Regions from separate parts of the Delftia lacustris genome, predicted to be linked through region 1. Evidence: riboswitches for the same ligand, from Rfam matches in the RefSeq annotation. Region 1 holds a riboswitch; the other holds the start of a gene.

Region 1 (9,847 bases):
CAGATCAGCGCCACCCAGCCGGGCGGCAACATGGAGGGCAAGGAGCTGCGCTTCGGCATCGCCGATACGGCGCTGTTCGTGACCACGACCACGGCCGCGACCACGGGCTCGGTCAATGCCATGCATGACTCGCTGACGCCCCTGGGCGGGCTGGTACCGCTGGCGCAGATGATGCTCAACTGTGTGTTCGGCGGCGACGGCGTGGGCCTGATCAACCTGCTGCAGTACGCCATCCTCACGGTCTTCCTGGCCGGCATGATGATCGGCCGCACGCCCGAGTTCCTGGGCAAGAAGATCGAGGCGCGCGAGATCAAGCTGGTGATGCTGGCCGTGATGGCGCACCCGATCTCCATCCTGGGCTTCACGGCGTTGGCTGCGGTCTGGCCCGACACCATGGCCAGTCTGACCAACCGGGGGCCGCACGGCTTCTCGGAGGTGCTCTATGCCTATGCCTCGGGCACGGCCAACAACGGTTCGGCCTTTGCGGGCCTGAATGCGAACACGCCGTTCTTCAACACCACCATCGGCCTGGCCATGCTGGCTGGCCGCTATCTGACACTGCTGCCCATGCTGGCCCTGGCCGGCAGCCTGGCGGCCAAGCCCACCGTGCCTGCGGGGCCGGGCACCTTCCCGACGGCCACGCCGCTGTTCATGGGCTTGCTGGTCTTCGTGGTGGTAGTGGTCGGTGGACTGACCTTCCTGCCTTCGCTGGCCCTGGGCCCTGTGGTCGAGCAACTGCAGATGCTGTCAGGACAGGTCTATCCCTGAACACCCCTGAGCCCGTTTTTTTCCTGGCCGCCTGCTGTGCCTGACACAGCAGCGCGGCGGAGGTTTCCGAAATGCAAGTTCAAACACACACTTCCGGCCCGTTGCCGGTGCTGCGCACCGATGCGCAGGTTCCATCCCAGACCGATGCCGGCGGGCTGCGCTCGCTGTTCGGCCCCAGCCTGCGGTCGGCGCTGTTCGTCGCCGTGGTCACGGGCCTGGCGTATCCGCTGGTCACCACGCTCGTGGCCCAGGCCGCGTTTCCCAAGGCCGCCAATGGCAGCCTGATCACGCGCCAGGGCTCGGTCGTGGGCTCGGCCCTGATCGGGCAGGAGTTCGCTTCGCCCCGTTATTTCCAGGGTCGGCCCAGCGCCACCACGGCGCCGGATCCCGACAAGGCCGATGCCACGGTGGCCGCGCCCTACAACGCCGCGCTGTCGGCTGCCACCAACCAGGGGTCGACCCACGCGGCGCTCAAGGAGTCCGTGGCGGCGCGCGTGGCGGCCTACCGCGAACTCAATGGTCTTGCGGCAGATGCCGCTGTGCCTGTGGATGCCGTGACGGCCTCGGCCTCCGGCCTGGATCCGCACATCTCTGTGGCCAATGCCGAGCTGCAGCTGCCGCGCGTGGCACGCGAGCGCCAGCTGCCTGTGGCCAAGGTCCAGGAACTGCTGCGCCAGCAGATGCAGCCGCGCGTTCTGGGCCTGCTGGGTGAGCCGCGCGTGAACGTGCTGCAGTTGAATCTGGCGCTGGACGATCTCTCGGCCGCGACGCTGCAGCCTGCGGCAGCCAATGCCGCCAAGGAGTAAGCCATGTCGCGCAAAACTGCTTTGTCCCTGTTCGATCCTTCGCTGGTGCGCCAGGCGCTGGGTGACTCCATCCGCAAGCTGGCACCGAGCGCGCAATGGCGCAACCCGGTGATGTTCGTGGTCTATCTGGGCGCCATCTTCACCAGCCTGCTCTGGGCCCAGGCCCTGGCGGGCGAGGGCGAGGCGCCTGCGGGCTTCATCCTGGCCATTGCGCTGTGGCTGTGGTTCACCGTGCTGTTCGCCAATTTTGCGGAGGCGCTGGCCGAGGGGCGCAGCCGCGCCCAGGCCGCGAGCCTGCGCAGCATGAAGCGCAGCACGGTCGCCAAGAAGCTGGAGCAGGCCAGCTACCAAAGCCGCTGGCATCCCGTGGGTGCGGAAGAACTGCGCTCGGGCATGTGGGTGCTGGTCGAGGCCGGCGACACCATACCGCTGGACGGCACGGTGATCGAGGGCGTGGCCTCGGTGGACGAAAGCGCCATCACCGGCGAATCGGCCCCCGTGATCCGCGAGGCCGGCGGCGACTTCTCTTCGGTCACCGGCGGCACGCGCGTGCTGTCGGACTGGCTGGTGGTGCAGATCACCGTGAACCCCGGCGAGTCCTTCCTGGACCGCATGATCTCCATGGTGGAGTCGGCCCGCCGCCACAAGACGCCCAACGAACTGGCGCTGACCATCTTGCTGGTCGGACTGACGCTGCTGTTCCTGCTGGTCATCGTCACGCTGCGGCCCTATTCGGCCTTTGCGGTGGAGCTGACGGGCAGCGGGCAGGTCGTGGGACTGACGGTGCTGGTCGCCCTGCTGGTGTGCCTGATCCCGACCACCATCGGCGGCCTGCTGTCGGCCATTGGCGTGGCAGGCATGAGCCGCATGATGCAGGCCAACGTGATCGCCACTTCGGGCCGCGCCGTGGAGGCGGCCGGCGACGTGGACGTGCTGCTGCTGGACAAGACCGGCACCATCACGCTGGGCAACCGCCAGGCCAGCGAATTCCTGCCCGCTCCCGGCGTGACGGCCGCGCAGCTGGTCGATGCGGCGCAGCTGGCATCACTGGCCGACGAGACACCCGAGGGCCGCAGCGTGGTCGTGCTGGCCAAGGAAATGCATGGCCTGCGCGAGCGTGACCTGGCAACCCTGCATGCCGTCTTCGTGCCCTTCACGGCCCAGACGCGCATGAGCGGCGTGGACATGCCGCAGCCCGACGGCGGCACGCGCAGCCTGCGCAAGGGCGCGGCCGACGCCGTGCGCCGCCACGTCGAAGCCATGGGCGGCAAGTTCCCGCCCGCCATGCTCAAGGTGGTGGAGGATGTCTCGCGGCGCGGCAGCACGCCGCTGGTGGTGGCCGATGGCGCCCGCGTGCTGGGCGTGATCGAGCTCAAGGACGTGGTCAAGCACGGCATACGCGAACGCTTTGCCGAGCTGCGCCGCATGGGCATCAAGACCGTGATGATCACGGGCGACAATCCGCTCACGGCCGCCGCCATTGCGGCCGAGGCCGGCGTGGACGACTACCTTGCCGAAGCCACGCCCGAGGACAAGCTGCGCCTGATCCGCGAACACCAGGCCGCAGGCCGGCTGGTGGCCATGACCGGCGACGGCACCAATGACGCACCCGCCCTGGCCCAGGCCGACGTGGCCGTGGCCATGAACAGCGGCACCCAGGCGGCCAAGGAAGCCGGCAACATGGTGGACCTGGACAGCAACCCGACCAAGCTCATCGAGGTCGTGGAGACCGGCAAGCAGATGCTGATGACGCGCGGCGCGCTGACCACCTTCAGCGTGGCCAACGACGTGGCCAAGTACTTCGCCATCATCCCGGCCGCCTTCGTGGGCACGTATCCGCAGCTGTCGGCGCTCAATGTCATGGGACTGGCCAGCCCGGGCTCGGCCATCCTGAGCGCCGTGATCTTCAACGCGCTGATCATCATCGTCCTGATACCGCTGGCCTTGCGTGGCGTGCCCTACCACGCCATCGGCGCCTCGGCCCTGCTGCGGCGCAACCTGCTGGTCTACGGGCTGGGGGGCCTGGTCGTCCCCTTCATCGGCATCAAGCTGATCGACATGCTGCTGGTGGCTTTCGGCCTGGCCTGATCTTTGGCGGCAAGCCTGCCCGCCCGGGCAGGCACCGCCTTGCTTTCTCTGTACAAAAACCAAGATGAAATCCGCTTCTTCCATGACGGCCGCTTGTGCCGTCCCCCGCTTCTTCCCCCGTGCCTCACTGGCTGCACTGCTGTCGCTGGCGGCTGCGTCCTGCCATGCCCAGGCCGAAACCTCTCCCGTCAACGCTGCCAGTGCCGATGCCCAGCAATCGCCCGCACCCGCCTACGCGCTCACCGGCAGCGTGGCGCTGCTCAGCGACTACCGTTTCCGTGGCATCTCGCAAAGCTGGATGGGGCCGGCGCTGCAAGGCGGGCTGGAGCTGTCGCTGCCGCGCGGCGCCTACCTGGGCGTGTCCGGCTCCAGCGTGTCGCGCCACAGCTATCTGGACGGCCGCGCGCTGGAGCTGGACCTGTACGGCGGCTGGCGCACCGAGCTGCTGCCGGGCTGGACGGGCGACATCGGCCTGCTGCACTACAACTACCCCGGCGCGCGCGTGCCCCGCGGGGATGGCAGCGGCGGCGTGCGCTACGACACCACCGAGGCCTATCTGGGCGTCACCCACGGCGGCTTCAGCGCCAAATGGTCGCTGGCGCTGACGCCTTACTTCGGCCTGCGCGACAGCACGGCGGCCACGGCCTTTGCCGAGGCACTTCCCGGCAGCGGCAGCTCACGCGGCAGCAGCTATCTGGACCTGAACTACCAGCATCCGTTGGGCGACTGGGCGGTGCTGGGCCTGCATGCCGGCCACACGCAGGTGCGCAACTACAGCGAACTGTCGTACGCCGACTGGCGCGTCTCGCTGGCCCGCAGCTGGGGGCCATGGACGGCCACGCTGGCCTGGGCCGGCACCTCGGCCGACACGCGCTACTACCGCGCGGCCAATGCGGCAGGCCAGATGCAAAGCCTGGGCCGCAGCGGCTGGGTGCTGTCGCTGTCGGCAGCGTTCTAGTGTGGGGGCACGCTCTGGTGCTAGGCTGAGAACCATGCCCATTTCGTCCTCTGCCGAGCCGGCGCCGCCCGGTCTGCCGCGCCCCGATCCCGACGCCCTGGTCGCGCGCCTGCGCCATGAGCGGGCGCAGGAGGGGCGGGGCAAGCTGCGCATCTACTTCGGATCGAATGCAGGCGTGGGCAAGACCTACGCCATGCTGGCCGCCGCCCAGCGCGAACGCCAGGGGGGCCGCGAGGTTCTGGTGGGACTCGTGGAAACCCATGGCCGCAAGGAAACGGCGCAGCAGCTGCATGGCCTGGAGCAACTGCCGCTGCGCGAGCTGCCGCACCAGGGACGGACGCTGCGCGAGTTCGACCTGGATGCGGCGCTCGCGCGGCGTCCGCGCGTGCTGCTGCTCGATGAACTGGCGCACAGCAATGCGCCAGGCTCACGCCATCCCAAGCGCTGGCAGGACGTGCAGGAGCTGCTGGACGCAGGCATCGATGTCTGGACCACGATCAACGTGCAGCACCTGGAAAGCCTGAACGACGTGGTGGGCGGCATCGTCGGCATCACGGTGCGCGAGACCGTGCCCGACCAGATCTTCGACGATGCCGACGAGGTCATCGTCGTCGACATCTCGCCCGACGAGCTGCTGCGCCGCTTGAAGGACGGCAAGGTCTACATGATGGAGCAGGCCGAGCGGGCCTCGCGCAACTTCTTCAGGCGCGGCAACCTGCTGGCGCTGCGCGAGCTGGCACTGCGCCGCACGGCCGACCGCGTGGACGAGGACATGCGCGACTACCGGCGCGAGCGCTCCATAGGCACGGTCTGGCCTGCGCGTGAGCGCCTGCTGGTGGCCGTGGCAGGGCACGCGGGCGACGACGCCCTGGTGCGCCAGGTGGCGCGCATGGCACGCCGGCTGGATGCTGGCTGGATGGTGGTGTACGTGGACGCGCCCCAGCGCCAGCACCGCCCACGCAGCGTGCAGGCCGCCGTGCTCAAGACCCTGGCCCTGGCCGCGCGCCTGGGGGCCGAGACGGCCACGCTGCCGGGCGCCGATGTGGCCGAGGCCCTGGTTGCCTTCGCGCGCGAGCGCAACGCCAGCCGCCTGGTGCTGGCCCAGCCGCCGCGCCCGGCATGGTCGCCCTGGCGCTGGTGGGGCCGCAGCCTGCCCGACCGCATCGTCCAGCTGCATCCCGACATCGACGTGCTGGTGCTCTCCGGGGGCTCCAGCGCGGCCCGGACCGAGGCCGCGCCTGCCGCACCGCTGCGGCGCAGGCCGCTGCCCTGGAAGGGCTATGCCGGCGTGACCCTGGCCTGCTTGACCGCCACGGTGCTGGCCGAGCAGCTGCTGCGCATCTTCGACCCGGCCAACGTGGTGATGCTGTTCCTGCTCATCGTCGTGCTGTCTTCGTTGCGCTGGGGGCGTGGCCCGGGCGCCTGGGCGGCGCTGCTGTCGGTACTGTGCTTCGACTTTTTCTTCGTGCCCCCGCGCGGATCCTTCCATGTCAACGACACGCAGTACCTGTTCACCTTCGTGCTGATGCTGGGCGTGGCCCTGGTCTGCGGCCAGCTCATGGCGCGGCTGCGCCACGAGGCGCGCGTGGCGGCCGAGCGCGAGCGGCGCGCGGGCGCCCTGGCGCGGCTGGCGCGCGACCTTTCGGGCGCGCTCACGCAGGAGCAGGTGGTGGAGATTGCGCTGAGCACGGTCTCGGGCGTGTTCGACGCCCAGGCCGGGCTGCTGTTGCCCGATGCCGACGAGCGCCTGCGCCCCGCCGGCGGCGGCTCCTGCCCCATGGACGACAGCATTGCGCGCTGGGCCATGGACCACGGCCAGCAGGCCGGCCAGGGCACGGACACGCTGCCGGCCGCGCCGGCCCGCTACGTGCCGCTGGCGGCGCCCGTGCGCATGCGGGGCGTACTGGTGCTGCAGCTGCGTGCGCCCCAGCGCCTGGAGGTGCCCGAGGAGCAGCGCCTGCTGGAGGCCTGTGCCAGCCAGGTGGCGCTGGCGCTGGAGCGTCAGCACTTCGTGGCCGTGGCCCAGCAGACCCAGATCGCCATGGAGGGCGAGCGCATGCGCAACACCTTGCTGTCGGCCGTCTCGCACGACCTGCGCACGCCGCTGACCACCATCCTGGGCGCGGCCGAGGCCGCGCAGCGCCATGTGCCGCCGGGCGGCGCAGCCGACATGCTGGAGCAGGTCCGCATCCAGGCCCAGGCCATGCAGCGACTGGTGGAGAACCTGCTGGACATGGCGCGCCTGCAGCAAGGCGGCGTGCACCTGCAGCGCGAATGGCTGCCGCTGGATGAAGTGGTCGGCAGCGCGCTGCGCCAGATGCGCGCGCGCCTGCACGAGCATCCCGTGAGTACCGACGTGCCCGCCAGCCTGCCGCTGCTGCAGCTCGATGCCGTGCTCATGGAGCGCGTGCTGGTCAACCTGCTGGACAACGCCGCCAAGTACACGCCGGCCGGCACGCCGCTGACCATCCACGCACGCGAACAGGACGGCGAGGTGCTTGTGGCCGTGCAGGATGGCGGGCCCGGCCTGCCGCCACACCTGCCCGTGGAGACGCTGTTCGAGCCCTTCACGCGCGGCACGGCCGAGTCCACCGTCTCGGGCATAGGCCTGGGGCTGGCGCTGGTGCGCAGCATTGTCGAGGCCCATGGCGGGCGCATCGAGGCCGCTGCCGCGCGCCCAGGCCCCGGCACCGTGTTCACGCTGCGCTTTCCGGTGCCGGAGCAGCCATTGCTCGATTAGAGTCTTGCGCCATGAGCACGCCCACCAACCGCATCCTGATGATCGAGGACGACCCCGGCATCCGCCGCTTCGTGCGCCTGGTGCTGGAGGACGAGGGCTGGCAGGTCTTCGAGGCTGACAGCGCGCGCCGGGGCCTGATCGAGGCGGCGAGCCGCCAGCCCGATCTGGTCATCCTCGACCTGGGCCTGCCGGATGCCGACGGCAAGCAGGTTCTCACCGAGCTGCGCGGATGGTCCTCCGTGCCCGTGCTCGTGCTCTCCGCGCGCGAGCGCGAGGACGAGAAGGTGGCCGCCCTGGACGCCGGCGCAGACGATTACCTGGTCAAGCCTTTCGGTGTGCCCGAGCTGCTGGCCCGGCTGCGCGTGATGCTGCGCCGCCGCCAGCAACTGGGGGCCGCAGGCGGCGCAGTTGCATCCAGCCAGGTGCACTTCGGCCAGGTGCAGGTGGACCTGGCCACGTACGAGGTGCGGCGTGCGGGCCAGCCGGTGCACCTCACGCCCATCGAATTCCGCCTGCTGGCGGCGCTGATCGCCGCCCAGGGCCGTGTGATGACCCACCGCCAGCTGCTGCTGCAGGTCTGGGGACCCGAATACCTGGGCCGTGCCCATTACCTGCGCGTGCACATGGCCAATCTGCGCCAGAAGATCGAGGACGAGCCGGCCCAGCCGCGCCACCTGGTGACCGAGCTGCAGGTGGGCTACCGGCTTGTGGGGCTGGGCGGTGAGGCATCCCCGGGATCGGTATAATCAGCGCCTCTCCGAGGAGCGTTGCAGCAGGCCCATTCACCAGATGCGGTCTGCGAGGCTCGGAGTCATACCTGCAACGACGCTCGCCCACGCTTTCTGTGCGGTGAGCTTTTTTTCGTCTCCCGCAGAACGTGGTTTTTCATTCATCTTTTGGAGAAAACCATGAACGCTGCTGTTCGTCCCGTTTCCGCCGACACGGCCATCGCTGACATTTCCCTCGCCGCCTGGGGCCGCAAGGAAATCCTGATCGCCGAAACCGAAATGCCCGGCCTGATGGCCACGCGCGAGGAATTCGCCGCGGCACAGCCCCTCAAGGGCGCGCGCATCGCCGGCTCGCTGCACATGACCATCCAGACGGCCGTGCTGATCGAGACGCTCAAGGCCCTGGGCGCCGACGTGCGCTGGGCCTCGTGCAACATTTTCTCGACGCAGGACCATGCCGCCGCCGCCATCGCCGCCACGGGCACGCCCGTGTTCGCCATCAAGGGTGAATCGCTGGCCGACTACTGGGACTACACCCACCGCATCTTTGAATTCGGCGCCGCCGGTACCGAAGGCGAAGGCCCCAACATGATCCTGGACGACGGCGGCGATGCCACCATGCTGCTGCACCTGGGCATGCGCGCCGAAAAGGACCTGTCCGTGCTGGACAACCCCGCCTCCGAGGAAGAGAAGATCGCCTTCGCCGCCATCCGCGCCAAGCTGGCCCAGGACCCCACCTGGTATACGCGCAAGAGCGCCCACATCATCGGCGTGACCGAAGAGACCACCACCGGCGTGCACCGCCTCAACGAGATGTCGGCCAAGGGCACGCTGAAGTTCCGCGCCATCAACGTCAACGACTCCGTCACCAAGAGCAAGTTCGACAACCTCTACGGCTGCCGCGAATCGCTGGTGGACGGCATCAAGCGCGCCACCGACGTGATGATCGCCGGCAAGGTCGCCGTGGTGGCCGGCTACGGCGACGTGGGCAAGGGCTGCGCCCAGGCGCTGCGCGCGCTGTCGGCCCAGGTCTGGGTCACCGAGATCGATCCCATCAACGCCCTGCAGGCCGCCATGGAAGGCTACAAGGTCGTGACCATGGAGTGGGCGGCAGACAAGGCCGACATCTTCGTGACCACTACCGGCAACCGCGACATCATCCGCCACGAGCACATGGTGGCCATGAAGAACGAAGCCATCGTCTGCAACATCGGCCACTTCGACAACGAGATCGACGTCGCCTCCATCGAGCAGTACCAGTGGGAAGAGATCAAGCCCCAGGTGGACCACATCACCTTCCCTGACGGCAAGAAGATCATCCTGCTGGCCAAGGGCCGCCTGGTGAACCTGGGCTGCGCCACCGGCCACCCCAGCTTCGTGATGAGCGCCTCGTTCGCCAACCAGACCATCGCCCAGATCGAGCTGTTCACCAAGCCCGATGCCTACGAGGTCGGCAAGGTCTACGTGCTGCCCAAGATCCTGGACGAGAAGGTTGCCCGCCTGCACCTGAAGAAGGTCGGCGCCATGCTGACCGAGCTGACGGACGGCCAGGCTGCCTATATCGGCGTGAGCAAGCAGGGTCCCTATAAGCCCGAAACTTATAGGTATTAAGCACCCCCTGAGGCGCTGACGCGCCTTCCCCCTCTCTACCCGCTTCGCGGGGGAGGGGGACGACGCCCTCGCTGCGGGGCGGCCCTTGCTTGGCGTCCCTGAGTTGGGTCGCGCCGGTTTCGGGCATTAGTCAACTGAGATTTCCTGG
Region 2 (9,847 bases), 540 kb from region 1:
TGGCGCGCCCTGTCCGCTATTCCAGTCAAAGATGAATGCCTTTGTCCAAAATAGCGAAAAATCGCACGCCTGACCGGCGTAGCCAAGCCAGCGGTCAACCCAATATCAGGCGAGATTCGGCGCCAGCAGCCTGCGCAGTTCCTCGATGTCCATGCCCCGGCGCGCGGCCATGTCGGCGAGCTGGTCCTCGCCGATCTCGCCGACGTTGAAGTAGACGGAGTCGGGGTGGCCGATGTAGAAGCCGCTGACGCTGGAGGCCGGGTTCATGGCCAGGCTTTCGGTCAGGCTCATGCCGATCTCGTCGGCCTTGAGCACGGCGAACAGGTCGGTCTTGGCGCTGTGGTCGGGGCAGGCCGGGTAGCCGGGCGCGGGGCGCACGCCCTTGTACTGTTCCTTGATCAGCGCTTCGTTGCTGAGGTCCTCGTCGGGCGCATAGCCCCACAGGTCCTTGCGCACGCGCTGGTGCAGGCATTCGGCGAAGGCCTCGGCCAGGCGGTCGGCCAGGGCCTTGAACATGATGCCGGAGTAGTCGTCCAGCGCGTCCTGGAACTCCTTGTCCTTCTTCTCGGCGCCGATGCCGGCCGTGACGGCGAACAGGCCCGCGTAGTCCTGGATGCCCGATTCCTTGGTGGCCACGAAGTCGGACAGGCAGCGGCTGGGGCGCATCACGGGCTGGCCATCCGGGCCTTCCACCATCTGCTTTTCGGTCTGCTGGCGCATGCCGTACCAGGTCATCAGCACCTGGCTGCGGGACTCGTCGGCGTAGAACTCGATGTCATCGCCCACGCGGTTGGCAGGGAACAGGCCGATGGCGCCGTTGGCCTGCAGCCAGCGGCCTTCGATGATCTTCCTGAGCATGGCCTGGCCGTCGGCCAGCACCTGGCGGGCCTGCACGCCCACGATCTCGTCGTCGAGGATGGCCGGATAGGGGCCGGCCAGGTCCCAGGTCTGGAAGAACGGGCCCCAGTCAATGTATTCGGCGATCTCGGCCAGGTCGAAGTTGCGGAACACGCGCCGGCCCAGGGCGCGCGGCGCCACGGGGGCCTGGGAAAAGTCCACGGGCGTGGCGTTGGCGCGGGCCTTGTCCAGCGGCCACAGCGGCGTCTTCTTCTTGTTGGCGTGCTGGGTGCGGACCTTGTCGTAGTCGGCCTGGATCTCGGCCAGGTAGTTGCCCTTGTTCTCGCCCAGCAGGCTCTGGGCCACGCTGACGCTGCGCGAGGCATCGGGCACGTAGACCACGGGGCCTTCGTACTTGGGCGCGATCTTGACGGCGGTGTGCACGCGCGAGCAGGTGGCGCCGCCGATCAGCAGCGGAATCTTCTTGATGCGGAAGTAGTCGTCCTTGTGCATCTCGCCGGCGACGTACTGCATCTCTTCGAGGCTGGGCGTGATCAGGCCCGACAGGCCGATGATGTCTGCGCCCTCGGCCTTGGCCTTGGCCAGGATCTCGTGGCAGGGCACCATCACGCCCATGTTGATGACCTCGAAGTTGTTGCACTGCAGGACCACGGTGACGATGTTCTTGCCGATGTCGTGCACGTCGCCCTTGACGGTGGCGATGACGATCTTGCCCTTGCTGGACACGTCCAGGCCCGCCGCTTCCTGCTGGCGCTTTTCCTCTTCGATGTAGGGCACGAGGTGGGCCACGGCCTGCTTCATCACGCGCGCCGACTTGACCACCTGGGGCAGGAACATCTTGCCGGCGCCGAACAGGTCGCCCACGATGTTCATGCCGTCCATGAGCGGGCCTTCGATCACGTGCAGCGGGCGGCCGCCGCCCTGCACCACGATCTGCTGGTAGGCCTCTTCGGTGTCGACGACGATGAAGTCGGTGATGCCGTGCACCAGGGCGTGCGACAGGCGCTCGCCCACGGTCTTCGGGTTCTCGGGCGTGCCGCGCCATTCGAGCTTCTTGCTGTCGTCCTTGGCGGCGCCCTTGGCGGCGTCGGCAATCTCCAGCAGGCGTTCCGCAGCGTCAGGGCGGCGGTTGAGCACCACGTCTTCCACGCGCTCGCGCAGTTCGGGCTCCAGGTCGTCATAGACGCCGACCATGCCGGCGTTGACGATGCCCATGTCCATGCCCGCCGAGATGGCGTGGTAGAGGAACACGGTGTGGATGGCCTCGCGCACGGGGTCGTTGCCGCGGAAGCTGAAGCTCACGTTGGAGACGCCGCCCGAGACCTTGGCGCCGGGCAGGTTCTGCTTGATCCAGCGCACGGCCTCGATGAAGTCCACGGCGTAGTTGTCGTGTTCCTCGATGCCGGTGGCCACGGCGAAGATGTTGGGGTCGAAGACGATGTCCTCGGGCGGGAAGCCCACCTCGTCCACCAGGATGCGGTAGGCGCGCTCGCAGATCTCGATCTTGCGCTGGTAGGTGTCGGCCTGGCCCTTCTCGTCGAAGGCCATGACCACGGCGGCCGCGCCGTAGCGCTTGATCAGCCGGGCCTGGCGCTTGAATTCATCCAGGCCTTCCTTCATGGAGATGGAGTTGACGATGCCCTTGCCCTGCAGGCAGCGCAGGCCGGCCTCGATGACCTCCCACTTGGAGCTGTCCACCATGACCGGCACCTTGGCGATGTCGGGCTCGGAGGCGATGAGGTTCAGGAAGCGCACCATGGCGGCCTTGCTGTCGAGCATGGCCTCGTCCATGTTCACGTCGATGACCTGGGCGCCGTTTTCCACCTGCTGGCGCGCCACGGACAGCGCTTCCTCGTACTGCTCGTTGAGGATCATGCGCGCAAAGGCCTTGGAACCCGTGACGTTGGTGCGCTCGCCCACGTTGACGAACAGCGTGCCCTCGCCGATGGTCACCGGCTCCAGGCCGGACAGCTTCATGGGAGGGGGAGTGAAAGAGGACGACATCAAGCTCACCTGCAAAAACGGCATGGCAACAGGTGAGCGTCGTTGGCACCGTGGGCGCGGTCCGGCCGGGAACCTGCACCTGGCCCAAGCCTGACGCGGCACGCGATCCGGTGTACGGATGGGCGGGTGCCGCGCTGCAACGCTCCTCGGGCCAAAGCCCGGGATTCTACGGCGGCTGGCGGCGGCCTGCAGTGCGGGTTTTACGCCCGCATTCGGGGCAGGCCTGCACAAAGCCATGCGGCACTGCACCAAAGCGCGGCAGCGCGGGCCGCCGGCGGCGCCTTCGGGGCGGATTGTCGATGTCCCATCGCCCCGGATTCTTTGCAATGCCTGAGGAAAACGCTCCTTTTTTTGCATCTGGCACGCAATTCGCTATCTGCTGGGTACGCGGTCTGACCAGTCAGGCCAAAACCCTCCACCCGCGCCAGCCCATGCAAAGCATTCCGATCTCGATGGCCCAGACGCTGCAGCAGCACATCCTGAGCGGCCACTATCCCGGCGGGAGCCAGCTGCCGCCGCAGCGCGAGCTGGCCCGGCAGCTGGGCATCAGCCGCGCTTCGCTGCGCGAGGCGCTGTCCATGCTGGAGGCCCTGGGCCTGGTCGAGATCCAGCCGGGCAAGGGCGTGCGCATCAACGGCCCGCACAGCGGCCGTGCACGCATGCACCGCGCCTATGCCACCCCGGCGCTGGGCACGCTGTCGCCGCGCCAGCTGATCGAGCTGCGCCTGGTGCTGGAGCCGGGCTGGGCCGCGCTGGCGGCCGTGCGCGCCGACGACAGCGGCCTGCGCCAGCTGCAATGGACCCAGTCCCAGCTGGCCCACGCCCTGGACCGCAGCGACCTGCTGGCCGCCGCCGACGCCGATCTGCAGTTCCACCTGCTGCTGGCCCAGCTGTCGGGCAACCCGGGCCTGGTGGCCATGGCGCGCCAGCTGGAGCTGGCCATCAGCCACAGCCTGCGCCTGCCCTTTGCCTGGAGCGGCGCCGACGACCAGCCGGTGCGCGAGCACGACGCCATCGTGCAGGCCGTCTGCGCAGGCGATGCGCCGGGTGCCGCGGGCGCCATGCGCGCCCACCTGCTGTCGGCCGCCAGGCGCAGCGGCATCGATCTCGACACACCGGACGACGCGGCGGCGCCCGACGCGACGGCACTCGACGCAACAGCGCCCGACGCAACGGCGCCCGATACATCTGCGCCCGACCCTGACCCGCTTTCCTTTCGCCTCATCCCACCTTCTGAAGGAGCTTTCGCATGACTTCCCCCCTGACACCCCGCCGCGCATTCATCCGCACCGCCCTGGCGGCCGCCACCCTGGCCACTGCCGGCCTGGGCGGCGCCGCCCATGCCGACATGCTGGCCAACATCCAGAAGGCCGGCGTGCTTCGCGTGGCGATTCCGCAGGACTTCCCGCCCTTCGGCTCGCTGGGCACCGACCTGAAGCTGCAGGGCTATGACATCGACATGGCGGCCCTGGTGGCCCAGGAGCTGGGCGTGAAGGTGGAGCTGGTGCCCGTGACCAGCACCAACCGCATCCCCTTCCTGACCACGGGCAAGGCCGACATCGTCATCTCCAGCCTGGGCAAGAACGCCGAGCGCGCCAAGGTGATCGACTTCACCCAGGCCTATGCCCCCTTCCCCAAGAGCGTCTACGGCCCCAAGGACATGAGCATCAAGGCCCCTGCCGACCTGGCCGGCAAGACCGTGGGCGTGACGCGCGGCTCCACCGAGGACCTGGCCCTCACGCAGGTGGCGCCGGCCTCGGCCACCATCAAGCGCTACGAGGACAACAACGCCACCGCGCAAAGCTACCTGACGGGCCAGGTGCAGCTGGTGACGCTGGGCAACATCGTGGCCAACGCCGTCAACGAGCGCACCAGGCTGCGCCAGCTGGACGTGAAGTTCGCGGTCGAGGACACGCCCTGCTACATCGGCGTGGCCAAGGGCGAGCCGGCGCTGCTGCAGAAGGTGGACGCCATCATCACCAAGCTCAAGGCCGACGGCCGCCTGACCAGCCTGTCCCAGCGCTGGATGAAGATGCCGCTGCCCGCCACCCTGTAACCGCTGCGCCCCTGTTCCCGGAAATCCTTCCATGGCCTATCAATTCGACTTCGGCGCCGTGTTCGACTACAGCGGCCTGCTGGCACAGGGCGCGGGCTTCACGCTGGCGCTGACGGCGGCGGGCGCCGTGCTGGGCGGCGCCATCGGCGTGGCCGGCGGCGTCAGCCGCGCCTGGCGCATTGCGCCGCTGCACTGGCTGTTCAAGGTGTACGTGGAGGGCATACGCAACACGCCCTTCCTGGTGCAGCTGATGTTCGTGTTCTTCGGCCTGCCTTCGCTGGGCGTGCAGATCAACGAATGGCAGGCCTGCCTGCTGACCACGGTGATCAACCTGGGCGCCTACATCACCGAGATCGTGCGCGCCGGCATCCAGGAGACGCCGCGCGGCCAGCTGGAAGCCGCTGGCGCGCTGGGCATGGGCCGCTGGGCGATCTTCCGCCATGTGGTGCTGCGCCCTGCGCTGCAGCGGGTCTGGCCCTCGCTGAGCAGCCAGATCGTGATCGTGATGCTGGGCACCTCGGTGGTCTCGCAGATCGCGGCCCAGGACCTGACGTTTGCGGCCAACTTCATCCAGTCGCGCAACTTCCGCGCGTTCGAGACCTACCTGGTGGTGACGGCGGCGTACTTCGTGCTGGCCCTGGCACTGCGCCAGTTGCTGGCCTGGATAGGCCAGCGCTTCGTGGTGGGCCGCCGCACGCCGCGTGCAGCCAGGCCCGCTGCACCCGCTGCACCTGCAACCACTGCCGGAGACGCCGCATGATTGCCGACATTCCCCTGCTGCCCATCCTGGCCAAGCTGGCCGAGGGCCTGCTGGCCACGCTGGCGCTGTCGCTGCTGGCCTTCGTGCTGGGCGGCGCCACCGGATTGCTGGTGCTGTTCGCCCGCGTGGGCCGCAGCCTGAACCTGCGCCGCCTGGCCAAGGCCTATATCCAGGCCTTCCAGAACACGCCGCTGCTGATGCAGATGTTCATCGTGTTCTTCGGCTCGTCCATGGCCGGCCTGGACATCTCGCCCTGGACGGCGGCCGCCATCGGCCTGACGCTGTACACCAGCGCCTACCTGGCCGAGGTCTGGCGCGGCTGCGTGGAGTCCATTCCCCGCGGCCAGTGGGAAGCCTCGTCCAGCCTGGCCATGGGCTACCTGCAGCAGATGCGCCATGTGGTGCTGCCGCAGGCGCTGCGCCTGTCGATAGCGCCCACGGTCGGCTTCTCGGTGCAGATCATCAAGGGCACGGCGGTGGCCTCGATCATCGGCTTCAGCGAGCTGACCAAGCTCGGCTCCATGCTGGCCAACGCCACCTTCCAGCCCTTCCTCATCTACGGCCTGGTCGCCGCAGGCTACTTCCTGCTGTGCTGGCCCCTGTCCCTCTACGCATCCCATCTGGAGAAGAAACTCTATGCCGCTCGTTGATGTGCGCGCCGTTCACAAGCATTACGGCAACAACCATGTGCTCAAGGGCGTGGACCTGAGCGTGGACAGCGGCCAGGTGGTCGCCATCATCGGCCGCAGCGGCTCGGGCAAGAGCACGCTGCTGCGCTCCATCAACGGGCTGGAGGCCATCCAGTCCGGCCAGATCGTGGTGGACGACGCCGTGCTCAAGGGCTCGGAGGGCAGCGCGCCCTCGCCCGCCCAGCTGCGCGCGCTGCGCCTGAACGTGGGCATGGTCTTCCAGCAGTTCAACCTGTTCCCCCACCTGACGGCGGGCGAGAACGTGGCCCTGTCGCCCACCGTGGTCAAGGGCGTGAAAAAGCCCGAGGCGGCGGCGCTGGCGCGCCAGATGCTGGCCAAGGTCGGCCTGGGCGACAAGTACGACAGCTACCCCGACCAGCTCAGCGGCGGCCAGCAGCAGCGCGTGGCCATTGCGCGCGCGCTGGCCATGCAGCCCAAGGTGCTGCTGTGCGACGAGATCACCTCGGCCCTGGACCCGGAGCTGGTCAACGAGGTGCTGGCCGTGGTCAAGCAGCTCGCCGCCGAGGGCATGACGCTGATCATGGTCACGCACGAGATGCGCTTTGCCCGCGACGTGGGCGACCAGCTGGTGTTCATGCACCAGGGCCTGATCCACGAAAGCGGCCCGGCCAAGCAGCTGTTCGCCAGCCCGCAGACGCCGGAGCTGGCGGGCTTCATCGGCGCCGTGCACTGAGCGGTACGGCCAGGCAGGACAAAGGCCCGCGTCGCGGGCCTTTTTTGCATCGGTGCGGCGCAGGGGCCGCGGTCAGTGGCTGATCATCCAGGGCCGCTTGGTCGGGAAGGTCTTGGCGCCGTTGGGCGCCGTGACCGTGGAGCCGCGCTTGCTGGCGCCGCTGCAGCAGCCGCAGCCCGAGGGGTGGCGCATGCGCGCGTAGCTGCCCTCGGCCACATCGCGTGAGCGCCTGGGCTCGTGCCGGGCTCGCTCGTTGGTGTCGTGGGCGCGGCGCTGCTCGGGGCTGGTGCAGGCCAGGCGCGGCGCGCTGACGAAGACGCGGGGCGATGCCGCCTCGCAGATGGGGCAGGGCGCGGGCTCGTTGCGCTGCGAGAGGCTGCGCAGCGCGTCGAAGCCGCCGCATGCGGCGCAGTGGTAGTCATAGGTGGGCATGGGCGGCCTCTGGCGGATGGTGGATGGCGGGTGTCGTATGCCGGGCTTACTTGTCCTGGGCGATGGGCAGGTCCACCCCGCCCGTGATGATCTTCTGTGGTCCCTCGGCCGTGGGATTGATGTCGAAGTCGAAGATCTCCGTGGGCAGCCACAGCGTGGCGCAGGCATTGGGCACGTCCACCACGCCGCTGATGTGGCCCTGCACGGGCGCCGTGCCCAGCAGCGAGTAGGCCTGGGCACCGCTGTAGCCGAATTTCTTCAGGTACTCGATGGCGTTCAGGCAGGCCTGGCGGTAGGCCACGGTCACGTCCAGGTAGTGCTGCTTGCCCTTTTCGTCCACCGAGATGCCTTCGAAGATCAGGTAGTCCTTGTAGTTGGGCGTCATGGGGCTGGGCTTGAAGATGGGGTTCTTGATGCCGTACTTGGCCATGCCGCCCTTGATCAGCGAAACCTTCATGTGCACCCATCCGGCCATCTCGATGGCGCCGCAGAAGGTGATTTCGCCATCGCCCTGGCTGAAGTGCAGGTCGCCCACGCTCAGGCCCGCGCCGTCCACGTAGACGGGGAAGAACACGCGCGAGCCGCGCGAGAGGTCCTTGATGTCGCAGTTGCCGCCATGCTCGCGCGGCGGCACGGTGCGCGCGCCTTCGGCGGCGGCCTTGTCGCGCGCCTCGCCCTGCATCTGGCCCATGTGGGCGGTGGTGGCGTTGGGCGGGTTGGCCAGGCCGGGGATGCGGTCGGGGTCGGTGGCGATGAGGCCGGTCTCGCGCTCGTTCCAGCTGGCCAGCATCTTGGGGTCGGGCAGGCAGCCGATCAGTCCCGGGTGGATGAGGCCTGCGAAGTTGACGCCGGGGATGTGGCGGCTCTTGGTGAACATGCCGTGGAAGTCCCAGATGGACTTCTGGGCCAGCGGGAAATGCTCGTCCAGGAAGCCGCCGCCGTTTTGCTTGGAGAAAAAGCCGTTGAAGCCCCAGAGGCTGTCGTCGCGCGCGCCGATGTCCAGCAGGTCCACCACCAGCAGGTCGCCGGGCTCGGCGCCCTTGACGCCCACGGGGCCGGACAGGAAGTGGACGGTGGACAGGTCCACGTCGCGCACGTCTTCGGCGCTGTCGTCGTTCTTGATGGCGCCGCCGGTCCAGTCATAGGTCTCCAGCTTGAACTCCGCGCCCGGCTCCACCCAGACCGCCATGGGGATGTCGGGATGCCAGCGGTTGTGCACCTGCGGGTTGTCGTAGGGGGACTGGTTGAGATCGACCTTGATCAGGGTTTCGGCCATGGTGTGCTCCTTGCGATGGCAGTGGGGAAAAAACGGATCAGACGGAGAGGTAGGACTTGATGCGCTGCTCGTCGGTATCGGCACGCGCGGTTTCATGTACCAATCTCCCGCCCTCGATGACGAACAGCCGGTCGGCCACATCCATGGCGAAGGAAAGCACCTGCTCGCTGACCACGATGGTGATGCGGCGCAGCTTGCGGATCTCGTTGAGCGCCTTGGCGATGTCCTTGATGATGGAAGGCTGTATGCCCTCGGTCGGCTCGTCCAGCAGCAGCACCTTGGGGTCGGTGACCAGGGCGCGCGCAATGGCCAGCTGCTGCTGCTGCCCGCCCGAGAGGTTGCCGCCCTTGCGCCGGCGCATGTCCCAGAGCACGGGGAACAGGGCGTAGATGTCGTCGGGCACCTGGCGCGACTTCGCGTTCTCCAGGCCCGTCTGTATGTTCTCTTCCACGGTCAGCGTGGGGAAGATCATGCGGCCCTGGGGCACGTAGGCAATGCCCTTGGCCACGCGCCGGAAGCTCTCGTCCTTCGTGACGTCCTGGCCGGCCACGGTGATCTGGCCGCTCTTGGCGGGCATGACGCCCATCAGGCTTTTGAACAGCGTGGTCTTGCCCATGCCGTTGCGGCCCATGATGGCCACGGTTTCGTTCTCGCGGCCCTCGAAGCTGATGCCGTGCAGCGCCTCGCTCTGGCCATAGGCCACGTACAGATCCTTGACTTGCAGCATGTGAATTCCTTGTGCGTGCCTCAGTGGCCGAGGTAGACGTCGATGACCTTGGGATCGGCCTGCACCTTGTCCATGGGACCCTCGGCGAGGATCTTTCCCTGGTGCATGACGGTGACCTTGTGCGCGATGCGCGCCACGAACTCCATGTCGTGCTCGATGACGATGACGGAGCGGTTCTTGCAGATGCGCTGCAGCAGCTCGGCCGTCAGTTCGCGCTCGCGGGCGCTCATGCCGGCGATGGGCTCGTCCAGCATCAGCAGCTCGGGCTCCTGCATGAGCAGCATGCCGATCTCCAGCCACTGCTTCTGGCCGTGGCTGAGCAGGCCGGCCTCGGTGTCCAGGCGCTCGTCC

What was found. Region 1 has a riboswitch for S-adenosylhomocysteine ahead of ahcY (adenosylhomocysteinase). Riboswitches for the same ligand answer to the same signal wherever they lie in the genome.
Region 2: it holds a riboswitch for S-adenosylhomocysteine, as region 1 does, so the genes downstream of both, metH (methionine synthase) here and ahcY (adenosylhomocysteinase) in region 1, are expected to answer to the same signal.

The regions. Positions count from the first base shown of each region.
Region 1 covers NZ_CP141274.1:870,391-880,237, forward strand. Annotated here, with positions in the region: gene kdpA (potassium-transporting ATPase subunit KdpA) at 1-768, shown strand, start outside; gene kdpC (potassium-transporting ATPase subunit KdpC) at 840-1,574, shown strand; gene kdpB (potassium-transporting ATPase subunit KdpB) at 1,578-3,662, shown strand; gene U6958_RS05455 (TorF family putative porin) at 3,745-4,620, shown strand; gene U6958_RS05460 (sensor histidine kinase KdpD) at 4,655-7,360, shown strand; gene U6958_RS05465 (response regulator) at 7,372-8,106, shown strand; S-adenosyl-L-homocysteine riboswitch at 8,114-8,198, shown strand; gene ahcY (adenosylhomocysteinase) at 8,269-9,699, shown strand.
Region 2 covers NZ_CP141274.1:330,142-339,988, reverse strand. Annotated here, with positions in the region: gene metH (methionine synthase) at 106-2,862, opposite strand; S-adenosyl-L-homocysteine riboswitch at 2,890-3,016, opposite strand; gene U6958_RS02970 (FadR/GntR family transcriptional regulator) at 3,294-4,115, shown strand; gene U6958_RS02965 (transporter substrate-binding domain-containing protein) at 4,112-4,918, shown strand; gene U6958_RS02960 (amino acid ABC transporter permease) at 4,950-5,678, shown strand; gene U6958_RS02955 (amino acid ABC transporter permease) at 5,675-6,328, shown strand; gene U6958_RS02950 (amino acid ABC transporter ATP-binding protein) at 6,315-7,061, shown strand; gene U6958_RS02945 (zinc ribbon domain-containing protein) at 7,134-7,493, opposite strand; gene fmdA (formamidase) at 7,540-8,769, opposite strand; gene urtE (urea ABC transporter ATP-binding subunit UrtE) at 8,807-9,496, opposite strand; gene urtD (urea ABC transporter ATP-binding protein UrtD) at 9,517-9,847, opposite strand, start outside.